2 regions of the Desulfallas thermosapovorans DSM 6562 genome follow, and region 1 is predicted to be linked to the other one. Evidence: riboswitches for the same ligand, from Rfam matches in the RefSeq annotation. Region 1 holds a riboswitch; the other holds the start of a gene.
What was found. Region 1 has a riboswitch for cyclic di-AMP ahead of LX24_RS13250 (C40 family peptidase). Riboswitches for the same ligand answer to the same signal wherever they lie in the genome.
Positions count from the first base shown of each region.

Region 2: linked by a shared signal. The riboswitch ahead of LX24_RS05870 (C40 family peptidase) and the one ahead of LX24_RS13250 (C40 family peptidase) in region 1 are both predicted to bind cyclic di-AMP.

Region 1 covers NZ_VNHM01000019.1:16,465-41,673, forward strand. The annotation lists gene LX24_RS13180 (acyl-CoA carboxylase subunit beta) at 1-1,004, shown strand, start outside; gene LX24_RS13185 (enoyl-CoA hydratase-related protein) at 1,128-1,910, shown strand; gene LX24_RS13190 (beta/alpha barrel domain-containing protein) at 1,943-2,959, shown strand; gene LX24_RS13195 (hydroxymethylglutaryl-CoA lyase) at 3,098-3,970, shown strand; gene LX24_RS13200 (indolepyruvate ferredoxin oxidoreductase subunit alpha) at 4,129-4,317, shown strand; gene LX24_RS13205 (hypothetical protein) at 4,513-5,193, shown strand; gene LX24_RS13210 (HIT family protein) at 5,302-5,790, shown strand; tRNA gene LX24_RS13215 (tRNA-His) at 5,937-6,013, shown strand; tRNA gene LX24_RS13220 (tRNA-Gln) at 6,020-6,094, shown strand; tRNA gene LX24_RS13225 (tRNA-Lys) at 6,121-6,196, shown strand; gene LX24_RS13230 (alpha/beta-type small acid-soluble spore protein) at 6,438-6,692, shown strand; gene LX24_RS13235 (hypothetical protein) at 7,453-7,764, shown strand; gene LX24_RS13240 (DUF763 domain-containing protein) at 7,845-8,933, shown strand; gene pyrE (orotate phosphoribosyltransferase) at 8,979-9,491, shown strand; cyclic di-AMP (ydaO/yuaA leader) riboswitch at 9,677-9,807, shown strand; gene LX24_RS13250 (C40 family peptidase) at 9,808-10,458, shown strand; gene LX24_RS13255 (AMP-binding enzyme) at 10,516-10,818, opposite strand; gene LX24_RS13260 (nucleoside kinase) at 11,109-12,803, shown strand; gene LX24_RS13265 (hypothetical protein) at 12,955-13,308, shown strand; gene LX24_RS13270 (hypothetical protein) at 13,416-13,718, opposite strand; gene LX24_RS13275 (GIY-YIG nuclease family protein) at 14,107-14,367, shown strand; gene LX24_RS13280 (2-thiouracil desulfurase family protein) at 14,425-14,916, shown strand; gene LX24_RS13285 (hypothetical protein) at 15,026-15,319, shown strand; gene LX24_RS13290 (hypothetical protein) at 15,345-16,100, shown strand; gene LX24_RS13295 (JAB domain-containing protein) at 16,214-17,026, shown strand; gene typA (translational GTPase TypA) at 17,098-18,876, opposite strand; gene LX24_RS13305 (methyl-accepting chemotaxis protein) at 19,221-21,098, shown strand; gene LX24_RS13310 (DUF3794 domain-containing protein) at 21,235-22,476, opposite strand; gene LX24_RS13315 (Crp/Fnr family transcriptional regulator) at 22,848-23,519, shown strand; gene LX24_RS13320 (universal stress protein) at 23,762-24,229, opposite strand; gene LX24_RS13325 (hypothetical protein) at 24,248-24,385, opposite strand; gene LX24_RS13330 (YeiH family protein) at 24,410-25,209, opposite strand, start outside.
Region 2 covers NZ_VNHM01000005.1:96,962-103,991, reverse strand. The annotation lists gene LX24_RS05895 (methyltransferase family protein) at 17-610, shown strand; gene sigK (RNA polymerase sporulation sigma factor SigK) at 778-1,479, opposite strand; tRNA gene LX24_RS05885 (tRNA-Pro) at 1,649-1,726, shown strand; gene LX24_RS05880 (hypothetical protein) at 1,857-2,066, opposite strand; gene LX24_RS05875 (DUF3231 family protein) at 2,189-3,172, opposite strand; cyclic di-AMP (ydaO/yuaA leader) riboswitch at 3,495-3,627, shown strand; gene LX24_RS05870 (C40 family peptidase) at 3,624-4,259, shown strand; gene LX24_RS05865 (FadR/GntR family transcriptional regulator) at 4,764-5,468, shown strand; gene LX24_RS05860 (TatD family hydrolase) at 5,839-6,603, shown strand; gene LX24_RS05855 (hypothetical protein) at 6,650-7,030, shown strand, end outside.

The DNA.
Region 1 (25,209 bases):
TGGTGTTCATGGTGGAAGGTAATGCCAGCATGTACCTGGGCTCACCCCGGATGGCGGAAATGGTGATTTTTGAAAAGGTTACCCTGGAGGAAATGGGCGGTGCCCGGATGCACTGCAGTGTCAGCGGGTGCGGTGATTTGCTGGCGGCTACGGAGCAGGAGGCCATCGAAGCTTGCCGCCGCTACCTCACCTACCTGCCCCAGAATTACAGGGAAAAAACTCCTTTGGTTCATGCACAGCCGCCTGCCCCGGGGCGAGATATTGAAGAAATAGTACCGGTGGAAGAAAACCAGGCCTTTGATATGTATGAAGTAATCAACCGGCTTATTGACCGGGACAGCTGGTTTGAGATTAAAAAGTTGTTCGCCCCGGAATTAATCACGGGTTTGGCCCGGATTGGCGGCCGGGCGGTGGGTATACTGGCCAACCAATCCCTGGCTAAAGGCGGTGTGCTATTTGTCGATTCGGCGGATAAAGCGGCCCGGTTTATGAACTTGTGCGACGCCTTTAATATTCCTTTGCTATTTTTAATGGATGTGCCCGGGTTTATGATTGGCTCCGCCGTGGAGCGCCAGGGTATTATCCGGCACGGAGCCAAAATGATTTCGGCCATGTCCGAGGCCACGGTGCCCAAGGTGTCCGTGGTGGTACGCAAGGCTTACGGGGCGGGGCTTTACGCCATGTGCGGGCCGGCCTTTGAACCCGATTGCTGCATGGCCCTACCTTCGGCCATGATTGCAGTAATGGGGCCCCAGGCGGCTGTGAATGCGGTATACGAAAACAAGATCAACGCCCTGCCCCCCGAGGAACGGCCTGCCTTTGTACAGCAAAAACGGGAAGAGTACGCCCGGGACGTGGATATATACCGCCTGGCCTCGGAGTTGGTGGTGGACCATATAGTGAGCGGTGCCGAACTGCGGGATGAGCTAATTAAACGGTTTGCGTTATACGAGTCCAAGACCAGGGTGTTCACGGAACGCAAACACCCGGTTTACCCCGTTTAAGTTTTATGTACTCGTTTATGCCGGTGTTTTTTAGCCGGTAAAGCGCGGTTCTTTGTCGAAACGGCAGGGCCAAATGGTGCCGTTTACCCGAGGAATTGTTGATAAGGAGGCAAGTGTTGCGTTATGGAATACCAGAACATCAAATTAACCAGGGAGGGCCACGTAGCTATCATGGCCATTAACCGGCCCGGGGCCATGAACGCCCTGAGTACCCAAACCGCCCGGGAGATACTGTCCGCCTTGGAGGAAATGGAACTGGATGACAATGTGTTTGCTGCGGTCTTTACCGCCGAAGGTGACAAAGCCTTTTGTGTAGGCGCCGATCTCAAGGAAAGAAAGAACATGACCCGGGAGGAAATGAAAAAACAGCGGGCCCTTTTCGTTCGCACTTTTACGGCAGTGGCCGAGTTCCCCAAGCCGCTGGTGGCGGCGGTAAATGGTTTCGCCCTGGGAGGCGGTTGTGAATTCGCCCTGGGATGTGACTTTATCATTGCTTCGGAAAAGGCTTCCTTTGGCCTGCCAGAGGTGGGTTTGGCCATTATACCCGGTGGGGGCGGTACCCAGCTTATGCCCAGGGTAATCGGGCGTAATCTGGCCAAGGAGCTTATTTTTACCGGGCGGCGTATCAGCGCCCGGGATGCTTATAAAATCGGCCTGGTTAACCATGTGGTGCCGGCGGATCAGTTAATGGAAAAGACCATGGAGATCATGCGAGAGATAACTAAAAACGGCCCGGTGGCTTTGCAGCAAGCCAAGCGGTCAATCAACCTGGGGTTGGAACTGGAGCTGCATACTGCTTTGGCCCTGGAAGCCGAGTGTTACAATGTCTGCCTGGCCACCGAGGACCGGGATGAGGGGTTGCTGGCTTTTAATGAAAAGCGTAAGCCTGTGTATAAAGGCAGGTAAAAACTTACTTTTTGGTTGTGAGGAGGGTATATATGTTTCAGCTGCAATATCCCAAAAAAGTGCGTATAGGTGAAATAACCGTAAGGGACGGTTTTCAGCATGAGGAAATAATTGTGCCCACCAATGCCAAGCTGTGGGTTTTGGAAGAGTTGATACTGGCAGGTTTTAAGGATGTTGAGGTCACCAACCTTGGAAATCCCCGGGGCATGCCCCAGTTTGCCGATGCCGATGAACTTTTCTATAAACTGTATAACTCCAGGAGAGTGAAAGATAAGCTGGCCGGTGTTGAACTCACTGCCATCACCATCAGGGAAAAGGCGGTGGACCGGGCTATCGAATTAAAGAAAAAGGGTTATGGTCCCACCCGTATATTGCAGATGGTATCCACATCGGCTTCGCACATGTATAAAAATTCGGGGCTGGATCACCAGGGGTATTGGAAGATGACGGAAGAATCCATTAAAAAAGCCCATGATGCGGGCATTAAGGTCAACGGCACTGTAAGTACCATCTGGGGTTGCCCAATCGAAGGACCCACCGAGCTGAAAGAAGCGGTAAAGTTTACCAAAAGGTACCTGGAACTGGGGGCCGACGATATTGAGCATGCCGATCATGACGGGTCTGCACCGCCCAATAAAGTATACGAGTATTTTTCCATGATTTTGGATGCTATCCCCAACCCCGATTTGCACATAGCTCACTTCCATGTTACCCGGGGCTGGGGCCTGGCCAATGTGTTGGCTGCACTGCAGGCCGGTATTACCCGTTTTGAATGCACCATGGGCGGTACGGGCGGCCAGCCTGCTAATTTTGTGGGCGGCTGCCCCGTATCGGGTACCGGTTCATATTATTACCAGGACCCCAATATCGTCGGCCTGGTATCCACCGAGGATATGGTGGTGATGATGGACGAAATGGGCATTGACACGGGCGTTGATGTGGACCGGGTGCTGGAAATAGGTCGTATGGTGGAGAAAATTCTGGGCCGCCGGCTGCGTAGCGAATGCATTAAAACAGGACGTATTCCCAAGGGGGCTACCGGTTTCTAGTCCATAACGGGTGTCGTACCATTAGCATAAACAAAACACCCATGCCGGCAGGTGAGCCTGTTTTGCATCGTCCAACGGGCCATCGGTGATGGCATTGGTTGGCAAAGGTTGTCATTAACGAAGTTGGGGGGGCGGGCGGTGTATTGGCCTGAAAAAATTATGATTCGCGAGGTTGGCCCCAGGGACGGCTTGCAGAATGAAAAAGTCATGCTGTCCACCACTATGAAAATTGCTTTAATCAGGCAACTGGCCGGTGCCGGTATCAAGGCCATAGAAGCCACTTCCTTCGTGCATCCCCGGGCTGTGCCCCAGTTAAGTGATGCCGAAGCCGTGCTTAACGGGTTGGAGGGGCTTGATCCCGGGGTGACTGTCAGTGCCCTGGTGGGCAATGTCAAAGGGTTGCAAAGGGCGCTGGCTGTGCGGCATACGCCTCTAAAGGAGATAGTGGTGGTGGCCTCCGCCAGTGAAGCCCATAACCGGGCCAACCTGAATTGTTCAGTGGCCGGTACGCTAAATAATATTAAAGAAATATGCCGCCTGGCCGGAGGACTGCTTCAGGTGCGGGGTACCGTGGCCACAGCTTTTGGTTGCCCTTACCAGGGGGTTATCGGTGCCGGTGATGTTTTTAGAATCATTGAAGGTATGCTGGAGGCGGGTATTCGGCAAGTCGGGCTGGCGGATACAGCGGGCCTTGGTAATCCCCGGCAGGTATATGAGCTGGTTCATGAGGTGAAGAGGCGTTACCCGCAAGTATGCTGGGGGCTGCACTTGCACGATGCCAGGGGGTGGGGATTGGCAAGTGCCGTTACCGGCGTGTTGGCAGGGGTAAGCGTGCTGGAATCATCCCTTGGCGGGTTGGGTGGTTGCCCTTTTTTGCCCGGTGCCGCCGGCAACCTGGCCACCGCCGGCCTGGTGGAGATGCTGGGCAATATGGGTATTGAGACCGGAGTGGATCTTCCACGATTGAACCGGTGTACCCGGTATTTGGAACAGTGTTTGGGCGGGCCGTAATCGACATAAAACAGCTTTAGCCTTATTTTTTATTATGGTTCGCAAAAATTACTATGGACGTAATCGTTGGGGTTTTGTACAATTAGATAGACGGTTAATTAACCGGCATTAAGGGGTACGAGCCCCGGAAATTAATTGGAGAGAGGGAGGTCCTTTACATGTTCATGGTGCAAATCGACCCGGATAAATGCGAAGGTTGCGGCGAATGCACTGCTTCCTGCCCGGCTGAAATCCTGGAAATGGACGGCGATAAAGCCACCGTCTCCGGTGATCCCAGTGACTGCCTGGGTTGCGAAACCTGCGTAAGCGTTTGCCCGAACGGTGCTGTTACCATTAGCGAATCATAATATAAAATTAAATATGATCGCATAATAAACCCATGTCCCATCGGATGTGGGTTTATTATTTTATATGTTCGACCATTTGTTACTTGACGGCGCAAATTTTGTCCGGTACATCGTTAAATGAAGTCAGGAAGCGACATTATAAATCGTTGTTGCCGGAAGTAAAAACCTTTATCATTATTATTGGAGGTGAACAGCTTGTATTACATCTTGGGAGTAACCGGTGACGGCCTGGAAATGGGCTGTGATTTTGGTTTTGACATGATTGAACGCATAATACTGGACGATATTCTCATGGAGGTCCCCCAAAAGGTGATGAGCCAGTTGGTGAAGGTTAAAAGATTTTCATATTTTGGGGACAAGCCCGATTTTAAAGGCGCTGATTTGGTGGGGCAAAAGGTGCAGCGCCTGCTGCTGGAATACGGTATAGAGGTTTTGCGCGAGCATTGCCAGTCCGTGGTGGCGGAAAGAAAGCCTCTGCTGGCGACGTTGAAGAGGGTGCGGATTAAACTTTGGAACCTGCCGGGTTGGCAATGCAGCACGAAAATAACTCCCATCGGGCTTTTCAATCATATAGTTCTATTTCATCCCCAGCTGCTGCGCGGTTTGCTGGGTAAAGAAAAATACGGGGTCTGGAACCACGAACATGACCGGGTAAGAGCCATCGGTGTATTAAATAAATTTATTGATTTTTTGGAACATAACGACAACTTGCGACAAATAGTAATTTATAATGAATTAACTTGTCCCCATTGGGACGCCTCGGGGGAAATGCAATTCGACAGCAGTGGCCGGCTGGTTTCTTTTAATTATTTCGGCCGGGGTAACGGGCAGTCATATAAATATTACCCGCAGTTGGAAGTGTGGCAGAGAAAGTAGTAAATACCGGGGTATTGGTGCTTGGGGCCTGGTGTCAGGCAGGATTTGCCCCGCGAATAAAGAAAATGTTACTATATAAAAATTAACAACGGCACAGGGGGCAAGGATATGGACAGGCTATGGGCGCCATGGCGCGGTGTCTATATAGGTAAAGAACATGGCTCGGAGTGTATTTTTTGTGCAAAGTTAAGTGCGGGTTTGGAGCAAGACAGGGAAAATTTCGTCCTGTACCGGGGCGACAAGGTATTTGTGATCTTAAATATCTATCCCTATAACAATGGTCATTTGCTGGTGGCACCCAATCGCCACGTGGGTGATATTGAGGATCTGGATATTGATGAAATGCAGGAATTATTTGCTGTCACCCGGCATATGGTCAAGGTGCAGCGTAAAGCGTTTAATCCCAACGGTTTCAACGTGGGGATTAATTTGGGTAAAGTAGCGGGGGCCGGCATACCGGGGCATTTGCATATCCACATAGTGCCCCGCTGGGAAGGTGACGCCAACTTTATGCCTGTGTTGGGTGATGTCCGGGTAATATCTGAAGCTTTGGAGACTACCTTTGCCAAACTGAAACAGGCATTGGAGCAGGAGTAGTAATTCTACCGTACAAAAATTGTGATCGCCAGAAAATATGGCTCAAAAATATGGTTAATATTACTAGAAAACATTTCTTGACTTTAATTAAGGGATATGATAAGATAATTCTTGCGTTGAGGAAAAGACATTTATATAGTAATGTGGTGGATGTAGCTCAGCTGGTTAGAGTACCAGATTGTGGCTCTGGGGGTCGTGGGTTCAAATCCCATCATCCACCCCAATTTCTTGGGGCGTAGCCAAGCGGTAAGGCAACGGGCTTTGGACTCGTCATTCGTTGGTTCGAATCCAGCCGCCCCAGCCAAAACCGGTCGCTATGCGACCGCATATGACCCATTAGCTCAGCCGGTAGAGCACCTGACTTTTAATCAGGGTGTCCCGCGTTCGAGTCGCGGATGGGTCACCAGTTAAATCCTGTGATTATTGTCACGGGATTTTTTTGTTGTGCTGCCTTACACCGGCCTTAATGATTGCGCGGAAAAATGCTTGCGGATTCTGTTTGAAAGGCAAGCTTTGGTGGCGGGGAAGTTAATTCTTCTGGTTTTTTTGTTCCTTTGGCGCTAAATTGTGTCACACATACTCGTTATTATAACGGGCATCATAAAAACACCGCCAGAAAAAAAACAATCAACAAGGAGGTTTTTCTTATGGCACAAGGACAAAAAAGGAACAGAAAACTGATACCGCAGGCTGCTAATGCAATGGAACAATTTAAATATGAAACAGCGGCGGAATTGGGAATTCAAAACTATCAGGGTTATCTTGGCGATTTGCCCTCCAGGGTTAACGGAGCCGTCGGCGGTAATATGGTCAAGAAAATGATCGCCGCTTATGAGCAAAGCCTGGCCCAGGGTCAACAACCACCTACTCCTCAGGTTACCAACCAGCAGCCGACTCCTTAGAATAAGACCGGTCCTTTAAAGGGCCGGTTTTTATGTATTCGCCCGGCATGCCAGCCGAGCCGGTGGGTTGCAAGAAACCCTGTCACCTAACCAGCGGGAAGAGAACCCGTAGTCAAGGGCGTCACCGGCAACTCTGGGTTCTGAAGGAAGCTTAGGCGGAGTATTTTACAAATTCGACGAGCTTCGATTAATTAACCTGGCTTCATATAATTCTGCATTTTGCATCACTTCGGAGAAAAGTGACCGTGGTACTGCCTAACAGTATATTTTTCAACAGGCCGGGTTTTTATGCGCATTAGTTTAGATAATTAAATGTCCGTGCGAAAAACAATCTTAATTATTCATAATATTACTTGAGTTAAAATAATATGAATATAGGGGAGGTGATTATTATGTTAGCCAAGCGTTATATGCTCCGTCCGGTGACACACTGCAAGGGAGGGTGCCCGGTACTGTCCCGGGTATGACGTTAAACTGCCCATATAAAACTTAAAGGTATCTTTAGCATTATTTACTCTGTTGTATTTTAGATCGCTTTTATGTTTTTATGCCCGGATATGTGTAAAATAATGATATTAAATGAAAATAAGGTCCTGCGCCACGCAGGATCTTATTTGGTTTCAAACGAAAATGTATGGGGAAAAAAGTTTATATGTTATTATTTTTATGTTAATATTTATTATAAAAGAAAATGTAATAGACTATATGTGTTCGTTTGCGGTAATAAATAAAATAAAATTATGCATGGGAGGTCTTAAATTTGGCTTTTGAAGTGTATAAACCAAGATCGTCCAAGGATAACGTCGTTGCTTTTACAAAACACCATATTAGACTGGGAGTTAAACTGGCTGATAAGTTAAAGGGTGACCGGGTTGAAGTGGCCTACGACAGGGAAACTCAACAATTAAGAATAAAAGCGGTGGCCGAAGGTGGTTTGCTGCTCAATAAAAATAAAATTGGTGCTCGGGGGATATTTAAATTTTTCGATCTGGAAGGGAAAAGGGGCAATTTTGACGCCGAGTTTAATCCCGAGGATAAAGCCATTTATGTCAACCTGGCTGAAAAGGAATAATGAACGATTGACGGTGTCATCCCTCAGGTGTAAAATAATGCAAACACCTGTTTGGAAGGGGTGGATTAATGCGCACCGGTATAGCTAATTTACCTTTGCATGGGCATCGCTGCCCCAGGTGGCTTTTTGACCGGATGGTGCGCCTCAGTGCCGCCATTGTGGAAGCGGTGGTGGAGGAATTCGGTCCCCGGGAAGTGCTGCGCCGCATGGCCGATCCCTTTTGGTTTCAGGCCTTTGGCTGCGTGGTGGGATTTGATTGGCATTCCTCGGGTTTAACCACGGTGCTTTGCGGGGCATTAAAACAGGGTATGGCCGATCGCCAGGGGGATGCCGGGATATTCTTTGCGGGGGGCAAGGCCATGACCTCGCGTAAGACCCCGCAAGAAATAGCAAATTATACCGACCTGTACGGGCTGCCTGATCATGTGGCGGATTTGCAGTATGCCAGCCGGATGTGTGCCAAGGTGGATTCGGCAGCAGTGCAAGACGGCTATCAGATTTACCAGCACTTTTTTATGTTTACCCGGGATGGCAGCTGGGCGGTGGTGCAGCAGGGTATGAACGGCCAAAACGGTTGGGCCAGGCGTTACCACTGGCTCAGCGATAATCTACAAAACTTTGTTGAGGAACCCCATGCTGCTGTTTGCGGCAGTTTAGGGCCGAAGATATTAAATATGGTGTCCCGGGAAAGTGCCGGAGCCCGTGATGTATCGGTCTTTCAGGCCCGGGAACGACCGGATGAGGTTGTTGCGACATTGAAGAAGATTGCTGCTTTGCCCCGGGAACAAATCGCCATGCTGCAATTGCCCGCCGCCCATCCGGTGCCCCAGGCGAGCAGGATTGAAAAAACATTGCGTTACCTGTATGACCTGGCACCGGAAAATTATGAGCAGCTGCTGGGTGCCCGGGGGGTTGGCCCGGCTACGGTACGGGCCTTTGCCCTGGTGGGGGAAGTGGTATACGGGGTACGGGCCAGCTTTAAAGACCCGGTGCGTTACTCCTTTGCCCACGGTGGCAAAGACGGTCACCCCTACCCGGTGGATCGAAAAAACTATGACCGTTCTATAGGCATGCTGGAAACAGCTCTGCGGCGGGTGCGGGTTGGTGAAAGGGATAAAATGGACGCACTGGGCCGTCTGGCTGCATTACAAAAGGGTTTTAGCCATTAACAGGAGGTGTGTAAAATAGATAATCGTGAAGCGCTTAAAGAACTATTGGATAGCCAGGCATTTGAACGCCGGCCGGTGGTGCTTTCCTCGGGTAAGACCAGCCATTATTATTTTGATGGCCGGAAGGTGTCCCTGAATCCCCGGGGGGCTTATTTAATCGCCCATCTTATTTGCGATATGATAAAGGACGATCAGGTAGATGCGGTGGGGGGACTGACCATGGGAGCCGATCCCATTGTAGGGGCGCTGGGACCGGTGGCCTACCAGCGGGGCTTGGACATATCTCTGTTTATTGTGCGCAAAGAGGCCAAGCAGCACGGCACCAGGCAGCAAATAGAGGGGCCGCCATTAAAAGCGGGCCAGCGGGTGGTTGTGGTTGATGATGTAATAACCACCGGCGGATCTGTAATCAAAGCTGTGGAGGCGGTGCGGGCAATCGGCTGTAAGGTGGTTAAGGCCATTGCCCTGGTGGACAGGCAGGAAGGTGGTACCCAGACCCTTGAGGGGATGGGTGTTCGAGTGGAGTCTATATTTACCGCGGCGGATTTTGGCTTGTAATAGTGCGGGCCAAAACCCGCCATTTTCAACTTATCAGGTATGAAACAAGCCTGTTAATTCAACCAAAAAAAGTGCCTTTTTTTTATAAAAGCGAGCTATTCCGGCAAAATAAACAACCATTCTTTTGACTGGTTAAAATAAAACATATAAAATAAGGTAACGTACCTAATAAGAGGGGGCGAATAAAAATTTTGTCACCGAGTTCCCGTTACGGGAAGCGGGGGAACCAGTTTTGGGGTGAAATGCAATAAAGCATGGGGCTGTCACTTCGTCCTAACCCGTCAGCTAACCTCGTAGGTGTAGAAAGTGAGGCAACATGTCCAAGGCAAAGGTATTCTTTACTTCACTTGCGCTGGGAGTATCCTTGTTTATCCTGCCCGGTCATTCTTCGGCCGACACTTATCACACAGTCAACTCAGGTGATTCCCTTTGGAAAATCTCGCGGATTTACAACACTACGGTGGAAAAAATCACATCATTAAATGCCCTTGATTCCATAACCATTTATCCCGGTCAACGGTTGCTGGTTGTGCCGGGAAGCAGTGCCGGTGGCGATGCGGTCCAGGCCGGTATGGCCAACCAAGTTTCCAGAAACCGCGATCGTATTGATGAAATTATTGATTATGCTCGCTCGTTTTTGGGGGTGCCTTATGTTTCGGCAGGGGGATCGCCCAGCGGTTTTGATTGCTCGGGTTATACAAAGTATGTATTTGCCCGGTTTGGTATCGATTTACCCCGCACTGCCGCGCAGCAGTATCATATGGGACAAGCTATACCGGCAAGTGAAGCCAGGCCCGGTGATTTGGTGGCTTTTAAAACCGGCGATTACATATCACACATTGGTATTTATACGGGTAACGGTAATTTTATCAGTGCCACTTCAAGCAATGGGGTTGATATAACCCCGGTTTACGGCTCGTATTGGAAGGATCATTTATTAGGCTTTTCCAGGATAATACCCCGGTAACCAAATGTATAGTAAAACAAACCCGCCTGAACTGGCGGGTTTTTAGCATATAGCAAGCTAAGCTTCGCTGTTGATCAACTGCTGCCTGATTACCTTGCCCGAGGGGGTACGGGGAATGCTTCTAAAAATAAAATCTATGGGTATTGGGTTGCCGGCCCAATTTTCATTGAAATATTCCCTGATGCTTTCGGCTGTGGGTGGTGGGTCCCCTGGTTCAACAAAGGCCTTGATTCTTGTTTCACCGGCGGGTGTGTTTAAAGATACAACCACCGCGTCAGCTACGTGGGGATGTCTGCTTATCGCCCGTTCCAATTTTTTCAATTGCAGAACCAGGTTGTTGGGTGATAATGTGCTGAGCATAGGATTCACTCCTCGGATATAAAAAAATTTAACAGAATATTTATAATATTTATACTATTAAGATGGCTCAAATGCAACAGTTTTTTTCCCAACGGTTATTTTTTTTGATCCAGTGGAAAACATTATTTGCCGTAATATTATTAACAAGTTGTCCAATTGTTGAATTATCACGTCCTCTATGTTATCTTTTACACACAGGGACTGTTTTGTGAATACTTAAACAAAATAACCCAACTAACTGGCTGTATAATCTTTGGCCATGTTTCCTGAAGGGAAAGGAATGGATAGATGTGACGGAAAAGAATAATGCCATAACCGACGGTGTTGAAAGGATTAGGGTATATATAGCAAACGCCGGGTCTTTTGAGGTACCGCCCGGTATTTCTTTGCAGGAATTATTGAAATATGACACTGTTCAGCGCAGATCCCCCGTGGTTGCCGCCATGGTTAACAATGTACTGGTGGGCTTGCGCTGGAATGTCCATCAAAACAGCACCATTGAATTCGTTGACCTGGAGTCCGATGATGGTATGCGGGTGTATACCCGCAGCCTGGTGATGTTGCTGGTGAGGGCCGCCAGCGAAATTTTACCGGGATGCCGGGTGAGGATGGAGCATACCCTGGGTAATGGTGTCTATGGCGAAGTTGATTACAGTCGTCCCCTGCGCAAGGCCGATGTGGAGCAAATTGAAGCGCGCATGTTTGAAATTGTCCGTGCCAATGAACCCGTGGTTATAGATCCGGTGCCCAAAGAAGAAATGAAAAAACTGTTATTGAGTACCAACCAGGCGGAAAAACTGGATCTGCTGCGTTACCGCAGGTCCTCCACCATATGGGTGCATACCTGCGGCTGGTTTAAAGATTTTACTTACGGTAACATGGTGCCCGATACCGGTTGCCTTGGTGTGTTCAGGCTGCGGTATTACATGCCCGGTTTTATCTTGGAATTGCCCCGTAAAGAAAACCCCACCGTGATACCCGAATATGTAGAGCAGGGGAAATTGGCTAATATTTATTATGAGTCTGAAAAATGGAGCCGTATATTGCAAGCACATAATCTGGTGGAACTGAATGAGTTAATACTGCAAGGTAAAGGGGGTGACTTGATCCGGGTGGCCGAGGCCTTTCATGAAAAAAAGATCGGGCAGATTGCTGATCAAATAGCCGATAACCTGGACTTGATTCGCATAGTGCTGATAGCAGGTCCTTCTTCATCGGGTAAAACTACCTTTGCCCAGCGCCTGGGTGTGCAGTTGCGCATTCACGGTATCAGACCGGTACCCATATCTTTGGATGATTACTTTGTGGACCGGGAGTTAACCCCCCGGGATGAACACGGTGAATATGACTTCGAGTGCATTGATGCCATCGACAGGGAATTGTTCAATGAACATTTAATTAGTTTGATTCAGGGTGAAGAGGTGCAAATGCCCACCTATGATTTTCTGTCCGGTAAACGAAGTGACACATATAAAACTTTAAAGCTGGGTCCCCGGGATTTGCTTATTGTGGAAGGTATTCACGGTCTGAATGACTTGCTGACGGCTTCTATTCCCAAGGGGCGGAAGTTTAAAATATATGTTAGTGCCCTGACCCAAATTAACCTGGACAACCACAACTGGATTCCCACCACCTATTTGCGGATATTGCGCCGGACAGTGCGGGATTATCATCACCGCGGGTATTCCGCAGTGGAGACCATTCGCCGGTGGCCGTCGGTGCGGCGTGGTGAAGAACGGCATATATTCCCGTTCCAGGAGAGCGCCGATGTTATGTTTAATTCGGCTCTAATATATGAATTAGCCGTGCTGAAGGGTTACGTGGAACCGGTCTTAAACATGGTTGGGCGGGAAAATCGTGAATATGCCATGGTGCGGCGCTTGAAACGTTTTCTGGGCTATTTTGAACCCCTGGCAGCGGATGAGGTGCCATCCAACTCCATTATCAGGGAATTTATCGGGGGCAGTTGCTTTTTAGGACACTGAGCTGCCAGTCATATCTTTTATCAACTATCCAGAGCATAGCGTTAGGTAATATTTATCCTTTGCCGGTGCCGCGTTGGCGGCATGGGGGTCTGGATGGTTATTGTGAATGTAGGGAGTTAAGAGATTAAAGTAAATCCGAGGGGGGATTAAGGTGTCTTTAGATATAGCCGGCCTGTTAACTGAGGACATGGAGAAGGCCGGAAGGATAAGTTTTCAATTGACTGACCAGCGTATTTTTGATGAAAAGGTCAAGGATGTAACAGTTTTTTATACACTGGTGGGTGAATCGCGGTTTAAGTTCTTCCGTAGCAATGTATTCGAGTTGGTTTTTGTACACCTTACGGAGGATTGGATGCGCCAGGCCAGAGTGGATTTAAAGAATATAAACTGCTCCGGAGGTGTTGATGTACTGCTCACCTGGGATGAAAAAGCAGACACCCTGTCGGTCAGGGGTATCGGGGATAAGGATTATATTGTGGTGACAGCCATGCAAATTGATAGTTGAACCGGTTCGCCAAACCGGTATTCCTGCAATTTTGGTGCTGCTATCAAGTTGGTGGCGAGGGCCGAAGCACCTCGCCATTTATTATTGGTATGCGTTTCTGAAGTGCATTAGCGTACGGGTATTCGTATCTCCTTTATTGTTTTGGGCTCGGGGGCATTTAGTATTACTTCCACAACAAAATAGCTAAAATATTTTTTTATAGCGGTGGCCAGGCCAAATGTGCGCATGCCGTATTTATCCAGGGTTTGTACCAGGTAACCATATATGGCGGCTTCCAGCATCAAGCGGTTATTCAGTGCGTCGGAATTGATGCCCGCCATTGCTTGCTGGACATACCTGCTAAATTCATTCAAGGCCGGGGTAAGGGGTGCAATATCATACTCGGTATATTCTTCTACCATATCGATCATTCAACCATCTCCTATGGTAATTTTTGTAATATATTACCATAAATAGGTGTCATGGTCCAGTGTTAAATAATAAAATAATGGACAAAATTCCGTGACCGGACGGGTAGTATTTATCTGGAAGCGCCGCTTCCCGGTGGTTTAACCTCAGGTGAACCGGCCATTCTTTGAACAACCGCAATTTGTTTTTTTGTCTTCCCGTACATTAGTACTGCCGCAATGCGGGCAGTTTACCCGCCGGGGCTTTATAAACAGGTATTTGAACGTAAAAACTTTGGTGCACTGTTTGCAAATGTATTTAATTTGAGCCATGATTGCCTCCCTCCTTAATTAGTATATTAATATATGATAAATAACCGGTCAATATTTTATTGTCAAAGGTCAGGTACTGTTGTATGATAACAGTGTTATGTATTATGTATATATATTAAGCTGTGCCGACGACACCTATTATACCGGTTGTACCACCAATTTGACCGTGCGGCTGCAAAAGCACAACCTGGGTCAGGCCAGTAAATATACCAGATCCCGCCTCCCGGTGACGCTGGTTTACTATGAGGTGCTGCCGGACAAAAGCAGTGCTTTGCGCAGGGAAATAGCCATTAAAAAATTATCAAGGCGGGAAAAAATAATGTTGATTGACCATGGCTGAATATAAAGGTGGTCGCGTGACCAGTGGTCGGTGGTCAAGAGGGGGCAATGCATATTAATGATTATTATCAGTGCCTGTTTGGCCGGGGAAAAATGCCGGTATTGCGGAGATGGATTTGATTACCCGGCATTACGCAAGCTGGTGGAGGATGGTAAGGCGGTACCCGTTTGCCCGGAGGTGCTGGGTGGTCTGCCTGTACCCCGGGACCCCAATGAAATTGTGGGCGGTGACGGTTTTGATGTGCTGGACGGCAGGGCCAGGGTGCTCACCGACAAGGGAGCGGATAAAACGGCCGCCTTTTTACAGGGAGCCGCCGAAGTGCTGGCCGTAGCCAGGAAAACAGGCGCACGCATGGCTATATTAAAGGAGCGCAGTCCATCCTGTGGCAGTACCGTGATTTACGATGGAACCTTTAGTGGCCGGAGGGTCCCCGGCTGTGGCTGTACCGCCGCCCTGTTGATCAGGGAGGGGGTCCGGGTATGTTCCGAGGAAAATTACCAGGGTAAAGATAAGTCCCGGGCGAAACAACCCGGTTCCCAAAATATATAGGTCAAGTATTTATAGAACATATATTTTATTTTACTATTGACGTCATGCAATCCCCGGGCATATAATGTATGCAAACAGTTGTTCCAGATGGGCGACAGGGGGTATATCAATGCAGTTTGATACCGTCATGCGGCAAAATTATGGGCGGGCAGTTACCGTTGACGGAAATAAAACCGGGCACGCAGCGGAGCATATAACCGGGTTGAAAAGGGTTATTCCGGCTGGTTTGGAAGTCAATACCAAAATTGGTAGTGAAAAAGGGCCGAAAGTTAGCTTTGTGGACAGGGTTATGTTTGCCTTGGAAAAGGAAGAAACTATAATTGAGCGGCTGATTGGTTACGGGTTATGTTTTCTGGTCCTTTTGTATTTGCTGGGCAGTGTGGCCCGTGCGGTCTTTTTTTAAATGGACGGGAAGAGAGGAAGTTTGCATGGGTATTAAACGGATAACTGAGCCAAAGGATAGCAGTGAAGTGGATGACGGTGTGCTGGTTGACCATAAGCGTGTCGCTGAGCAGCCCTGGCTGGCCAAACAGTGGGCCGGGCGGGCCGAGGCTCCCGGGTGTTTGAGCCAAAGGGCGGAACTGCTGGTAACGCTGTCTCTGTTGCCCTTAAAAAAACAGGCGGTATCTATTAGTGCTTGTTTTGAGCGGGACAAACTGGTGGAACATTTAATGGATCAGGATGAATATGGCGCGTTGCTTAATTTACTGCACAGCGATTTGGCCCGGTGGTTGCCGGATAGCGGTGAATTCAGTGACCTAAAATGGTTACTGGCTGTGCTGCTGCAGGTGAAAAAACAGTCATCCGGTAAAAAGGCCCGGGTGGTTTTACACACGCCGGCCGGTACCCAGGTACGGGAAAGTGCGGCCATGTTGGAGGCGCTGGTGGAAGATGCCCTGGGTGCTGCCGCAGCGGCCTGGGTGCGCTGCCTGTGCGGCCCCGGCGGGGACCACCGGGTGCTGGAAATGCCCCTGGCTTTGGCTGACCGGGAACTGGCCGAGTTTATTTTTATGGAACTGGCCCGGGATCCCCGGGCACTGGCCCTGTTGATGGAGGATGTGCGTTCGTGGCAGGGGGATGCCGGGCTGGAGCGACAGCAGTTGCTGGTTTTGCTGCAAAGGGGTGCCCGGGCGGCCCAGTTTTGTCACGAAACCATTATGGCCGGCATTAATAATTTTACATAATTTCAAAATTTCATTGTCATTACACCCGTTGCATGCTATGATATATGTAAAAAGTAGTAATGGTTAAAACTGAGCTGTGGTAGGGATGCTGGTCAGGAAGCGAGGGATATAAAGTGCTTCCCCCCAAAGAAGCAACCTGCGAACAGGTATGTAACGGAGTGGATATTTTTAGCATTGAGGAAGTAAGGAGAATCAGCACCAGGTTTTTGGAGCAAGCAGTTTTAGTGTTATACGATGAGAATCTAAATATCCGGGTGCTGTGTGGGCCGTGTTGCAGTAAAACATGTGCCATGGCGCCTTCGATGTGCAGTATTATTAATGCTATTGACAATTATAGGGTTCCATTTAAAGATGCGCTGGTGGTGCATAACCACCCCACACTGCCCTGGCATGGAGAAGTTGTTCCGTCCGAGGATGATATTGCCGCCACCGAGCTGTTAAAGTGGCAGCTGGCGTTACTGGGTATTAAATTGATTGATCATATTATTATCACCGGCCATAAAAGGCGGGCCCTGTCGGAAAAGGGAATTTGCATTGATAGGGGATTTCATGCCAACGGTTTTGAAATCAAACGGTTTATGTATAGTTTTTTTGTGCAGATAGCACTGGTGTTGGAACATGAAGAAACGCTGGATGTAATAAATGAGTTGTTGGCTCAAAATTTGGAACTACTAAGTAATTATTATGAAAAACATTACTGGGCCAGGCTGTTTGCACAAAGGCCTGTGGATTTTGATTTTTTGACCCGGCTGGGTAAGCTGTATACCGGTGACACATTGCTCGACCGGTTAATAGATTTGCTGTCTAATTTGGAAGACGGTAAAAAAGTAAAGTTGCAGCCGAAAGTTGTCATTCCGTATGGTCAGGAATTTCAAAAGCGCATTATATCCGGTGAGTATAGAGTTTGTGGTTGTGCTTACAATTAATGATCGCGTTATGGCAGGTCCTAGAAACCTCCCGCCCTTTTTGGGGCGGGATAATTTTTTTTATGGGACTATTAAACTGATTGCTTGCGCATGCGCAGCGATTTTGGAGTTACTTCCAGCAGTTCATCGTCGGCGATAAACTCCATGCACTGTTCCAGGCTCATAGGCCGTGGCGGAGTTAATTTAGTTGAAATCTCGGCGGTGGAACTGCGTATGTTGGACAGTTGTTTCTTTTTACATACGTTTATCACCAGGTCCCCAGGCCGGGCATGTTCACCCACCACCATACCCCGGTAAACCGGTACACCTGGTCCGATGAACAGTTCTCCTCGTTCCTGGGCGTTTTCCAGCCCGTAAGTGGTGCTTTCGCCAGTTTCAAAGGCTACCAGCGATCCCCGGGACCGGGTATAAATTTCGCCCTGGTATGGTGCGTAATGGTGAAATGCATGGTGGATAATACCCAGTCCTTTGGTGTCGGTCATGAATTCGGAGCGGTAGCCGAACAGTCCCCGGGTGGGTATGTGGAAGACCAGGCGCACCCGCCCGTCACCTTTGTGCTGCATGTTGATCAGTTCGCTTTTGCGGGGTCCCAGGCGCTCCATGACGATACCAACGTATTCCTCCGGTATATCCAAGGTCAATTCCTCCACCGGTTCACTTCTCACCCCGTCGATGATTCGCTCCACCACTTGCGGGCGGGAGATTTCAAACTCATAACCCTCCCGGCGCAGGTTCTCTATCAATATGGAAAGGTGCAACTCGCCCCGGCCGGATACCAAAAATGTGTCCGGTGTACCGGTAGCGGCCACGCGCAGGCTGACGTCCGATTCCGATTCCCGAAAAAGCCTTTCGCCCAGTTTGCGGGAAGTGACGTAAGTGCCCTCCTGCCCGGCAAAGGGGCTTTTATTGACATGAAAGGCCACCGCCATAGTGGGCTCGTCAATGTTTACAAAGCTTAAGGGTACGGGATTCTCCGGGTCGGCTATGGTGTTGCCCACGTTAATATCCAAAAGGCCGGTTACCACCACTATGTCTCCGGTAACGGCTTTCTCCACGGGGACCTTTTTCAGCCCGCTGAAGACAAACAGCCCGGTTACCCGCTGTCGCTGCATCTCACCGCCGGGTTTGAGCACGGCAACTTCCTGCTTTAGACTGATGGTGCCGTTATGGATGCGGCCAATGGCCTGCCTGCCCAGGTAGGGGTCGTAATCAATCAAGGTGACGCCCAGCTGCAAAGGGGCATGTGGTTCGCCCTTGGGGGCAGGGATTCTCTGCACGATAATGTCAAAGAGCGGCTTTAAGTCCCGCCCCGGGATGCTAGGGTCCAGGGTGGCCGTACCGGTGCGGGCATTGGTGTAAATGACCGGAAATTCCAGCTGGTCGTCGCTGGCCTCCAGCTCAATAAATAAATCCAGTACTTCATCTAGTACTTCTCCGGGCCGGGCATGCAGCCGGTCTATTTTATTTATCACTACAATAGGGGCCAGGCCGGCTTCCAGTGCTTTGCGCAGTACAAAACGAGTCTGAGGCATGGGGCCTTCAAAGGCGTCCACCAATAGCAAAACCCCGTCCACCATCTGGACAATGCGTTCCACTTCGCCGCCAAAGTCGGCATGGCCTGGGGTGTCCACGATATTAAGCTTATGCTGGCCGTACTGCACCGCGGTATTCTTGGCCATAATGGTGATACCCCGCTCCCGCTCCAATTCATTGCGGTCCATGACGCGCTCTTCAATGACCTGCTTTTCATGAAAAACGCCGCTTTGTTTAAGCATGCCGTCCACCAGGGTGGTTTTGCCGTGGTCAACGTGGGCGATAATGGCTAAATTGCGAATCATGTTCTTTTCCATGCTTGTATCCTTTCCAGGCGTCCTGCGTTGTTTATTTACCTACATGATATTACTCCTTTTGGGTGTTATTTTCAACAGTGCTGGTGGGGAGAGGATAGTTTTTTACGGGTTTGGACCTGTGTTATTGCAGTCAGCATGATTGCTGAAATTCCCATAGTTCATTGTCGTGTATATGACATTCTGAGCGTCGGATTGCTGACATTAACTAAAGTTATTATTTGATAATTTCATGTAAGATATAAAGATATTTTGGTGAATTATGTACTTTATGGTAAGGGGGGGCTCTGGATTCAAGGCAAACTGATTACAGGTCAGCTATTTTTTTATTTTGCAAGGAGGGGGTCATGGGTAAAAGTATCCGGTTAAAAATTATTGCGCCGGTAACCCTAATTATTTCGCTGGTCTTATTGCTGTTGATTTACCAGGATTATAAGAGCAAGGTGCATTTGCAGTTGGAACAAGAGGGCGAAAAGTATGAACTGGTTGCCCAGCGGGTGTTGGCGGATATGAACAATATTTTCAATCAGGCCAAGCTGGGCCTGGAATCGGTGGCGGCCAATCCGGAAATCCAAGAAGCCTTTGCCCGGCGGGACCGTGAAAGGTTGCAAAACTTAACCATGCCTATATATGAAAGGGTCAGCCGGGAAGGTATAGAACAATTCCAATTTCACCTGGCTCCGGCCACCTCTTTTTTGCGGTTACATGCACCGGACCAGTACGGCGACGACCTGTCCTCGTTTCGGCACACGGTACTGGAATGCAACAGTACCGGCAACATTGTCCAGGGCCTGGAGGAGGGCAAGGGTGGATTTGGCTTCCGGGTGGTACTACCGGTTTTCTTTCAAGGTGACCAGGTGGGCAGCGTGGAATATGGACCGGGCCTTAATGCCACCTTACTGGAGAAGTGGCAACAACAAATGGGCGGGGATTATTACATATACGGTAAACCTGCTTCCGGAGTGGCCTGGGAGGAACAGGAAGGGTTGCTGGTGGCCACAGCTGGAGAGGATCCCTATCCAGTCAGTGAAAGTGATATTAACACCATTTTATCGTCTAAAGAAACTAGAACCATATATGTGGACAATGATCGCAAAGCGGCCCTGATCATTCCCCTGGAAGACTATAGTGGCCAGCCGGTTGGTTATATAAAGATAATTAATGACCGCTCGGAAGTAATTGCCGGGATGACCCGTGAATTGCGCTATATGCAGATTCAGGCCGTTATCGCTGTTTTGGTGGTGCTCATAGTTACTTTGGTCATCACCACCTATATTACCCGGCCTTTGTCCAAACTCAGCGCAGTGGTGGGAGCCGTGGCGGGTGGAGACTTAACACAGCCCGTTATAAGAGTGAAAAGTAAGGACGAGGTTGGAGTTTTAGCTGAGGCATTGGCCACGATGGTGCATAATTTAAGTGATATGATCTCCAACGTAAAGGGTTGTTCCAGGCGGCTGGCGGATTTCAGCCAGGAACTGGTATCCTCCAGTGAAGAGGTTAGTGCAGCCGTTGAAGAAGTGGCCGGTACCGCCAGCCAGGTATCGGTTGCGTCAGCCGGGGGGGCGCAAGACCTGGCAGGGGCCGCCAGGGAATCGGAGCAGGTGCGGATCATGGCTGAGGAGGGCAATCAGGCGGTACAAAAAACCGTGGATAAGATAAAATCCATTGCTGCAGCCGCTGGTAATGTGTCCCGGGCGGTGCACATGCTCAGCGAGCAATCCAACCGGATCGGTGAGATTATCAGCACCATTACCAATATTGCTGACCGGACTAATTTGCTGGCCTTAAATGCTGCCATTGAAGCTGCCCGGGCCGGTGAGCAGGGCCGGGGATTTGCTGTGGTGGCAGAGGATGTGCGCAAGCTGGCTGAACAGTCGGCCGGTGCTGCCAATGAAATTACGCTGTTGGTTAAAGATATACAGTCCGGAGTAGGGGAAGCCGTAAAGGCAATTGAGCACGGAACAGCTGAAGTCAGCGATGGAGTGCAGGTGGCGGAACAGGCCGGTAAGGCATTGAATCAAATTGTTGAGGCCATGGAAAAAAGCATGGGGATGATTAAAGGTGCCGCCGCCAGTTCCCAAAAGGCCAGCGAGGATGTCCAGCAGCTCAGCGGTGCCGCCGAGCAAATTGCCACGGCCATTGAACAGGTGACCGAAGCTGCCCAGAATTTGGCCAACATGGCGGATGAAATGCAGCGCGGGGTGGTTAAATTTAAAATTGCGTAATGATGTTGAAAGTTAATAGTTTACAGCGCTTGGGGTTGGCCGGGAGCACCCCGTGCCGGCGACAGGACCGGGCCTTGGGCCCGGTCCTGGTATATGTTTTAGTTTATAATAAAGCAAATGTAAATTGCCGGCAGCTTTAGGTTAATAACCCCATGCACATCAGGGTGACATTGTCGATGACTACGGCGCTGGTGTTTACCGGTACGACCGGTGCCGGTGGTGGTTCAGGTTTGCAGGGAGGTTCCGGCACGCACGGGGGTTCCGGTTTGCATGGTGGTGGTACACATGGTGGCGGAGACGGTTTACATGGTGGTCCTGGCTTGCATGGCGGTGGCCACATCCCCCGGGGATTGTTGCCGGAATTAATGGGTACAAAGCTGAAACGCACCAATACTTCAGTGGTCTCCCCGGGCGTTGTACCGTTGAAGCATAGATTGGTAAAGTTATCGTCGGGAATTTGGCTGGCATTCCAACTCCGGGTTTCACTGGAGATGATATTGCCGGATTGATCAAACATCAGTACTTCCGCTGTAAGGGTATAGGAGGCCGTTCCCTGCTGTGCCTCTTTATACCCGGGGATTTCCCTGGCATCAAAACACAGGCGGTACCGGCCATCGGGGGAGATACCAGGGAAGGACCGGTCAATGGTTTGGAACAAAGCAGCTGGTTCGCTGGGGTCGGCTCCCAACAGTGCACTGCCAAAGCGCAAAATGTTACTGCCGCTCCAGAAGATGGGTACGGTATCAGTGGCCCAGGCGGTTAGGCCGCCGTCTCTAATGAGATTTATACCCCGGGGACACCTTTCGTTTAACTTCGGACAAACCTGCACGAAAATTTGCCTCTCTTCAACCACTTTAACCCGGAAAATCATTACCCCGGTCTGGGACAGCCTGGAACCTCGCCTCAGGCTCCAACGCATGTCTATTTTTTTGTGGTGAAGTTGAACAAAGACGTCATTTTCGTCCACCACGGGCTGAGCCGCATCCAGGGTTACTTCCTTGGTAAAGGGTATGTCTTCCCCGATGTGTTTAACGTGATCGTTTTTATCCACATAATATATTTGCTTGTGCAGCGTGCCGCTGATAAGCACCTTCTTCACCACTGGCTGGCGGTGTTGTTTACGGTGCCAGCCGAACCTTTCCCAGCCCTCTTCTTCAATAACGCTAATCCACCGGTCTCCGTTTTCGTGTACGAAAACCGGCCTGGCTTCGAAATCATCCAGGCGTGCATCAATATGGTCAATTTTTTGCGCCACTTCGGGCAATGTGGCGATGTTATCCACAACAACCTGTACTTCCACTTCTGCCAGAACCACTGGAACCTTTACTTTGACGCATAAAACATTATCAGGCTCGCTGTAGAAATATTGAATGGGCATTACTTCAAGACCCCCTTTCTCACAAATTGCAAGACAGTTCGCTGGTTGACCAAAGATATTTGTATTAATAATATACGTTAAATTAAATATATGCTGAAAAACTAGGAAAAGTGAGGAAATTGAGTGATTAATTATAGAAATGATGACTACATATTGGTGAAAGGGAAGAGGTTCTGTTATAAGGGGCGGTTATGATAAAAATTACAAATGCCGATTGGCCAAAGGAAATCAACCATTATATAATTTTTATAAAGTTATATTTTTTGGCTATTATTTATAGCTCTTGCAATAAACGATAATAAAACGTCGATAATTATGGCAATGCTAAAAGAATTTGGAATATCATGCATTTGTTTAAGGGGAGAATAACTATGCGTGACAGTATACCAAGGTCAAACCTGGTGTTAAATGACATGGAGAAGATGCTCATCAGAAAGGCCGGCACAACAATACAATATCCCGCGAAACATACGGTATTTACCGCGGGTGATATTTCCGACCGGGTATACCTGATCGAAAGCGGATGGGTAAATATGTACCGGCTTTCCGCTGAAGGAAAAAAAGTTTCGGTGGGTAGTATTCGCAATCCCGGGGAATTAATGGGCCTGTCCGAGGCAATACTGGGCATTAACCGGACGTGTTTTGCATGCACCATTGGCAAGGTATCGATGGTAATTATAACCAGGCAAGATTTTGAGGAACTGATGGAGCAACATTCTTTTTTGGCCATTAAAGTGGCTAAATTGCTGGGGGCCAGGATGCGTGAGGCCGAAGCGCTCAATTATGAACTGGTTTGTACCCAGGCCCCCGGCAGGCTGGCCCTGATGCTGATGCGGATGGGTGAGCGGATGGGGCAAAAGACCATCAATGGAACCTGTTTAAACTTAAATATTACCCACGAGGAGATAGCCAATATGGTGGGCACTTCCCGGCAAACGGTAACTTCACTGCTAAACACCTTTAAACAGGAGAAAAGCATTGTATACGAAGGCAGGGCAATACGGGTTATTTACCCTGATAAACTGGCTAAATGGGTGGTATAGGGTAGTAAAGTAACATAAACAAGACCGGCAAATTATACCGGTCTTGTTTTGTTTAATCTCGATTATCGTCGCTAAGACTCCCGCCTATAGAGGCGAGAGTCTTAGCGACGATAAACTCGAAATAAGTGCGACTAAAGTTTAGCGGCCGGGGGACGCACCTCTTCTCGAGGGGGCATGGCATCGGGGTCGGAAGTATGTCCCCAACGTACGGGTTAAACCCCACCCGAACCAAATCTTCTTTCTTAGAAAGGCTCCCGGGGACCCAACAATAAGGGGCATTGTATTTTTTGGGCCAGGTGCCGGATATTGAACTTGAGACCTGCGGCTGCGGCCGGTTTGGTTGAGTTGGGGTTGGGTAAAACCAACAGGCTGGTGTCGGGCTCACTGGCCAGGCGGGAGATAACCTTTAAGGTATTGCCCGTTACAATTTCGGTTTCCACCGGTATTCCCCTTGCTTGCGCCCGGTTGCGAAACTCCTCCAACACTTGCCCGGCCCGGTCTTTAAGCTCCCCTTCGAACCAGTGGAAGAACTTCATCCTGGTTTCGGAGGTGTTAATCCATTCATCACCCAGTAAGCTGCCCCAACCCCGGTCCAGGATGTACAGAGCCTTGATGTTTATCTTCATTAGCGCCGCCATATCCAAAGCCATGGCCCCGGCCCGATCGGCAGAAGGGGAGCCGTCGGTGACGAAAATAATTTGCTTGCCCATGGGTAACCCTTTTTATGATTATAGAAATGTTAAAACCAGCACCATTACCAGTGCCGCACCGGCCATGGCAGCAAGGTCCTCATGGCGTTCGCTGGCAAACAGCGAAAGTTTATCCGTTTCCTTGACCCGGTTAGCTTCTGTTTTATTTTCAGGCATGGTTATACCACCTTCCCACGTCTATTAATCGATCACCAGTAATACCACAATCAGCGAGCCAACGGCTTTTAGCAGTCCGGCGACGGTTCCTATTATTAGTGGTTGGCCTCCTGCCTTTTTCATTTCAGTAAAGGAAATCTGCAGCCCCAAACCGGCCAGGCCGATGGCAAAGAACCAGCTGTACAGAACCCGAAACATCTTAAGTTCCTCCGAAGCCGGCTCAGTGGAGCCGAAGGCACCAAAGGTGGTCAGAATAACTGTAACGATAAATCCCACCACGAAAAGGGGGAACCTGGAGAGGAAGGAACCGGCTTGTACGTTCGCGCCCCGTTCTTCCAGGGTACCGGCTGTTTTGGAGTAATACAGGGCAATAACCAGTACCACCAGGGGCAGAAATATCACTCTGGTCAGGTTGTAAACCTCGCCCACCTTAAGGCTGACCGAGGGAGTCTCCGTTGTGCCCGGGTCGAAGGCCAGGGCGGCCGCCAGTACCTGACCGGAGTTCAGGATGCCTGTGCCGGCCCAGGCTCCGAACTGTTCGCTTGACAAAACCATCAGGTGTCCCAGGAAGGGAAAGGTGAACATGCAAACCAGTCCAAAGGTTAATATGGTGGCAATGGAATAGGCAACATCTTCCCCCTTACCCCTTACCACCGGGGCAACTGCAACAATGGCGGATATACCGCATACGCCCATGCCGGCCGCCAGGCAGGCTGTTGAAGATGTAGGCATATTCAGGCGTTTACCCAGCCACATAACAAATACAATGGTACAAAAAACAAAGGACAGAACCAATAGTACCGAGGTGGCTCCCAGTGTGGCCA
Region 2 (7,030 bases), on a different contig from region 1:
AAAGGGGGTAAGTGCTTTGAAATACTTGCCTTTAGCTGTGCTATGGGTCGCCTGGGCAACCATACACAGCATCATGATATCCCATAGGTTTACTGATTGGACAAAAAATAAATTAGGAAATAGGTATCGTTACTATCGTCTTATTTTTAATGTGCTGGCTTTGGCTTCTTTTTTCCCTATCTTATTTTATTCTAAAATGTTAGATAGTACGTATGTTATCCGTTTTAGCCCACCATGGAATATACTTCAATATGCTTTACTAGCCCTTTCTTTAATAATCTTTGTTTGGTCATTTAGGCAATTTGATTTTCTCGAGTTTTTAGGCATAAGGCAGGTTATGTCTAAAGGAGCCAATTATAAGGAACCATCTACCCTCATTGAAACCGGACCATATAGGTTTGTAAGACACCCAATGTATTTTGGCGTATTAATTTTTATTTGGAGCTTAAATGCCACTATGGCAGATATAATAACAAATATTGTATTAAGCATTTATATAATTACTGGATGTCTCCTGGAAGAAAAAAAGCTAATAGCCGAATTAGGTATTGCATATATAGACTATAAGAAACGGGTTCCCATGCTTATTCCTTTTATTAAAATGAAGTGATCTTTCAACTATAAGACTCTTTTAGCTATTTGCAAATTATCTTGTGTTTTAATAAATTAAAGCCGCCACTTATTGCAGCGACTTTTCCTTGTTTTGTCGACATGTATGATGAGTAAAAATAGTCAGACAGTAACCTTTGTTAAATTATTTAGACAGCCAATTATTACTTAAGCCTCGGCCAGGAACTGTTCCGATAAGCGATCAATGGCCCTCTTTTCTATTCTACTAACGTAGGAACGGGATATACCCAGTTTCTTAGCGATTTCCTTTTGTGTTTTTCGACCTTTACCACGTAAGCCGAAACGCAATACCAGCACATTTCTCTCCTGGGGGGGAAGTTTTTTAAGCTTTTTCCATAACCGTTCTTTGTCCAGTGTGCGAGAAACCATTTCGGCCACTGCTTCAGCATCAGTGCTAAGGATATCCATAAAGTGGATCTCGTTTCCTTCTTTATCAGTACCGATTGGTTCATACAAGGACATTTCCGATCGTTTTTTCTTTTTAGAACGCATATACATTAATATCTCATTTTCAATGCACCTGGAAGCGTAGGTGGCCAAACGTGAGGATTTTTCACCGTTAAAGGTGTTTACTGCTTTAATTAAGCCGATGGTGCCGATGGAAATCAAGTCATCAAAATCGTCACCGCTGTTCTCAAACTTTTTCATTATGTGAGCCACCAATCTGAGGTTACGCTCAATTAACACTTCTTTAGCCTGTTCATCCCCCTGCGCCAACTTCTCCAGGTAAAGCTGTTCCTCTTCCTCCGTCAGCGGCTTGGGAAAACTATTTTGGGCCACATACGAGATAAGCAGCATTACCCCTTGGATTAATGACGCAACCGCTAGGGTCCAGAATCCGGGCAACACACATTCCCCCTTTTATGCAATAGGTTATATATTTTATGATAGACACACTATAAGTGTGCCTGTACATTTTAAAATTTGTTGAATAACCATGATTAGGCAGATAAAATATCCTTGACTTTTATTAGGTCTGAATATATAATAGCTATTGCAACCGAACAAAAGATGTCGGCGGGGCGTAGCTCAGTTTGGCTAGAGCGCTACCTTGGGGTGGTAGAGGCCGCACGTTCAAGTCGTGTCGCTCCGACCAGTGTTTTTTAAAAACCCGTGAAGCCTTTAATATCAAGGGCTCACGGGTTTAAAATTTTAGGCCGCGGTTGAAAAATTCGATTATAATAGTGGCAATAATTTTAATATTTAAACAACGCCTTTTAAAAATTTCATTCAATGTCAAATTTATTTACGCTGTCATTACGTACTTTTTTTAGTACAGCTTTTAGATGCAATTCCGCGGCTGATAATTCATAGATAGCTATATCAACCATATCTGGAGTGCTGGCATTGTCAAATTGGTTTTTAGCGACTTGTAAATTAATTAGCGCTTCTGTCAATAAAGGGTCATAAAAGTTATATTCTTTAAAATATTTCACCAAGTAAACTAACCCCCAACATGACTTTGCAGATAATTTGCCCAAAATAACCGAAGTCATTCATGTTTGTCTCTTAACCGGTTTGAAATAAATATTTTAACCGGCCAAGACGGTTAATGTAGTTATCTCAACATTCCGTAACGGAGACTCGGGTTCAGCCAACCTTTCAATTTGCCATATTTGGTTATTGATGACAGCATATCTAATTCACTGAAGAGCAATTCACTAAACAAATCCCTGATCCTATCATTGTGAATACACTCAACGAGAGATAGGGTATGTATTGATAGTGCACCCTGGATTCCCTGGTAAACCCACCTAAAAATGTTATCATCATCAATCAGGTCTTTTGCAGCTACCGGTGGTTTCACATTGGGGGGTCTGTCCGGTAGGGGGATCTTGAGCTGGATAAGTTCCTTTTCAAGACTTCTTGCCTGTTTTACAAGAGACTGTAAACCTCTTTCAAGTAACAGCCTAAAGTCACTGTCTTTGACAAAGGATATGAATGTCTGCGTCATTTCAATATTATCGTTTCGGTAACTCAAATGGTCCCACAAATGTAGGGCTTCTCCCGCGCATAGCTCTTCATTACTGTCCGTAGGTTGGTTTTGGTACATAGGCTGTTTGGCGATCCAGCCTTTGGTTTTAATGTACTTGGCAATGAGGCTAAACCGTTTAACCGCCTTTTTAGCACCATCTTTGAAAAGATTTTTTATACCATCATTTGTGGTCGAGTTACGAAAGGACTTGATAAGCATGTTAATATGTTCCTGGGAAAAACTAAATAGCAATGTGGCAACGAGCTGGTCTCGAACCAACTGAGGGTTGGATATTGTATGTGCGACTGGAGTATAGCCGTCTGGTCCGCGCACACCAAAAACGTGCAGGTATTTTTCCCAAGTCTTGATATCACTGCGAATTTCTGCACCGTAAATCTTTATAATGGCAAGCAAGTCTTTATCATGAACCTGGTTGGCCCATATATCGCTGAAATGAAGGAAATCATACTTTGCTTTAATAATATGCCAAAGGTAGTGTACTTCGGACAATCCGATTTCGTAGTGACTGTTTTTGTTAATTTTACTCAATAATGTAGAAATCAACACGTTTTCCCCTCTCATAACTTTTCTTTTAGTTTCCACCCGGCCGCTAATCATTATTCAATATACTTTAGACTGTTGTTTATAAGGGTTTTGGAATAATTTTTCACATGCCGTCTATTTTATGCAATTGATATAAACGTAAAACAATATTTTTGCCGGCACTCCTAAAGGGTTTGACCGGCAGTTTTTTTGCATATTATTATCGACAATACCCTCCAAAATTTGACCTATCCTGCGTACATAAGAATAGCAAGGATGTAAATTTTGACATTATAGCCATATTAATGGGGGGTGGTCAGCTAAATAATTAAATAATGAACCATCATAAAATTAAACGCCGAATTCCTGCATTGCGGAAGCGGGGGAACCATTTCTCGGGGTGAATTGCTAACAAGCAAGGGGCTACCTTTCGGTCCTAACCCGCCAGCTAACCCCGTAGGTGTAGAAAGCGAGCATGGACATGACAAAACTTTGGAAACATCTTTTAGCTTTAGCCTTTGGTACTATCTTGTTGGGACTGGCTACACCGGCTTATGCCGATACTTATTATACCGTGCAACCCGGTGATACATTGTGGAAAATATCGAGGCAGTATGGTGTTTCAGTACAGCAAATTCAACAATTAAATGCGGTATATACAACTTTAATATTTCCCGGACAACGATTGTTCATATCAGCCGATGCCTCTGCAAGCCAAACTCCAGCGGTGACTGTATCCCGGGGAACAAGCCGTACCGACATGTTGCTGGGCTATGCAAAATCATTCACCGGGGTGCCTTATGTTTATGGTGGACAAACACCTGCCGGTTTTGATTGTTCCGGTTATGTCAAGTATGTTTTCAAACACATGGGTATTGATCTACCCCGTACTGCGGCGGAACAATTCCACAGAGGGACCAGGGTATCTAAACAGGAAGCAAGGCCAGGTGACTTAGTGGCTTTCAGCAGCGGTGTCATTAATCATATCGGTATCTACCTGGGAGACGGTAAATTTATCAGCGCCACTTCCAGCCAGGGTGTGCAAACCGCTTCCGTTTACGGTGGATACTGGGGGTCACGCCTGCATGGTTTTAGCCGGATAGTGCCATAGTTATAGTATGGGAGAAAGTTTCAGAAGAAAGAAACCGGGAAAAGAATAAGACAAAGACAGGTTTCGGAATGGTTTGGCACCATTCCGAAACCTGTCAAAATTAGAAGTAAACGTGCGAAAAACTCAAGCCTATTCTTCCACGGAAATCAAATACATTTCTATGTGAGGCATTCTTTGCAAGATCGATGTATAGCTGCTTCCCGTATACTTCATCTTTCCACATCTTTATGGGTCACTGCACGGACTTTTACGGCCGGGTTTCCACCGGTTCAGAAAGTCTTTTTTGGGGTGATATTTATACAATGCAGGTGATTGGGAACGCTGCTATTGAAATAGGAAAAAATTAAGGCTTTAATTTAATGATATGACCAGCAGCACAGCAATTGTTAAGATTAGGGTTAAAGAAAAACTATAATCAGTACAAAAATAGGCCTAAGTCCACCGTACGAGTTAAATATGCTATAATTATTAAAGTATGTTTGCTGTAAGTACGGAGGGACACAAATGGAATTCAAACCAATCAAAACTAAAAAAATATACGAGGAAATTATCGATCAGGTTAAGGCCATGATTAACAGTGGCGCTCTGCAACCCGGCGACAGGCTGATGTCCGAAAGGGACTTGGCCGAAAAATTTCAGGTGGGCCGCTCCGCTGTTCGGGAAGCTTTCCGGGTGATGGAAGCTATGGGCATAATTAAAATCAAACCGGGTGAAGGAACTTATATCAGTGAACAACATGTTGAGATATTGCTGAATTCTTTCTCACCGGTGCTACCCGCAGACCGTGAGAACGTTCGGGAATTCATGGAACTGCGTAGAATTCTGGAAGTGGAAGCCGCAGGTTTAGCTGCGCAGCGTCGCAGTCCTGAACAATTAGAGACCATTAATATGTCTTTGCAAAGGTTAAAGAACGATGTGGAACAGGGTAATTTGGGCGGTGAGGCAGACTTGCAGTTTCATTTTACCATTGCCGAGGCTTCTCATAATTCATTTCTGCTGAAACTGATGAATACCGTCGGTGATGTTATGAGCCGTGTTTTATCCGCAACATTGCACGTACTGTATCAAAATCCCGATAACCCGCCGAGAATCATTAAAGAACATCAAGCTATATACGATGCCATTAAAAACAAGGATCCCGAAGGAGCCCGTAGGGCAATGTTTGAGCACTTGTCCAAGGCCGAAGAGTACCTGTTTAACAACATTTGAGTGTTACATTGTCATGCATAAATCAGTAGCAAGCAGGTAAAGATTTTGCATTCAAGGTAATTTTGATGCTTTGTTATGGTCATACCATAATACCAGTAGGAGAATAGGGGAATTATAATGCATTATAATAAAATTACTGGTGATTTTATCGTCGGAACCGAGAGGTTCCTGTTTTTTTTAGGGCTTTGAATTTGTATTGTTCCAATTCGCGCGGTTGCCGGCAGGAAATAATATGAATGTGCAGGAAATATACTATGATTGTATATTGCACCCGAGAAATTGGAGCCAGAGCCTTTCGGGAACTTGTCTACCAGCTCGATGTATCCCTGGTATCCTGACATTTAAGTGTTATGAAAGAGAGGTTTTTAAAATGTCAAAATGTTATATTGAAAGCCATACCCATGCCGGTATGATACCCCATGCAGGTTTTGGGATCATGGCGGAAAAAGGAATTGGCAAAATGGTGAGTTGCGCTATTGTTTTGGCAGCCCGGCATGCTGAAAGCTATTTTGACCATTTCAGAATGATTGACGGGTTTTACAGACAGTTGGCCGCTTCCTTTGGCATAGAACTTTTTTCGGCGGTGGGTGTACACCCGGCCGGCATTCCGGAAGATTGGCCCAGGGTGATTGACAGTTTGCCGGAGTTTATCAATCGTGATACCGTGGTAGCCATCGGAGAAGTAGGGATAAACCAAATTTCGACTTTGGAAAAGGATGTACTGCGGGCTCAGCTGGAGGTGGCCAAAAACTGTAATGTTCCGGTTATTATACATACTCCCAAGGAAAACCGGCCTGCTGTGGTGGATGAGATGTTAAATATAGCCGGGCGAGTAGGTATTAACCCTGCGCTAATGGTTATTGACCACGCCCATCTTGATATCATCGGACAAATTAATGATTTTGGTGCCTTGCCGGGGTTGACCATGCGGGAACAAAATCTGACCGCTCCGGTACTGGTGGAACATCTTGACCTGTTCGCTCGAGGAATGATGAACAGCGATTATAGTAATATCATGCCCAATGACCCGGCGGGGTTTGTAAACGCGGTGGAGTACATGCGTTCCCGTCAGGTTGATGAAAATTTGATTAGTGCACTGGCAGGAGGAAATGCCGCTCAATTGTACGGAATATAGCGCCCCAAAACGGTTATATCAATTTTTGTTAAAGGAGGGAGACCCGGTGGAAGAGACCGGTTGTTTTAACAAATTTTTAATTGTACGGGGTTCTATTACCGGGCAGGGCATGAGAAACGATATAAAGCGGGTATTAATTTTTATAATTGCAGCTGCCATACTTATGGTAGGCTGCTCACCCGGCAAAGATTATGTAGAAAACCCTGTTGTGCTTACTGAACAAGATATCAAGAATGCCGTTACCGAACTGATCAATGGTATTAACAGTGGCAATATGGAAATCGTCCAAAGGTATGTGGGCGCTGCAACTCCCGTTGCTGAAAAGCTGGTTGACCAATTGAGGGGTAATATCAAACTGCACAATGTGCGGGATATAACTGTTCAGGGTACCACTGCCCGGGCTACTGTTACTTTGGAGGTTGTCCCA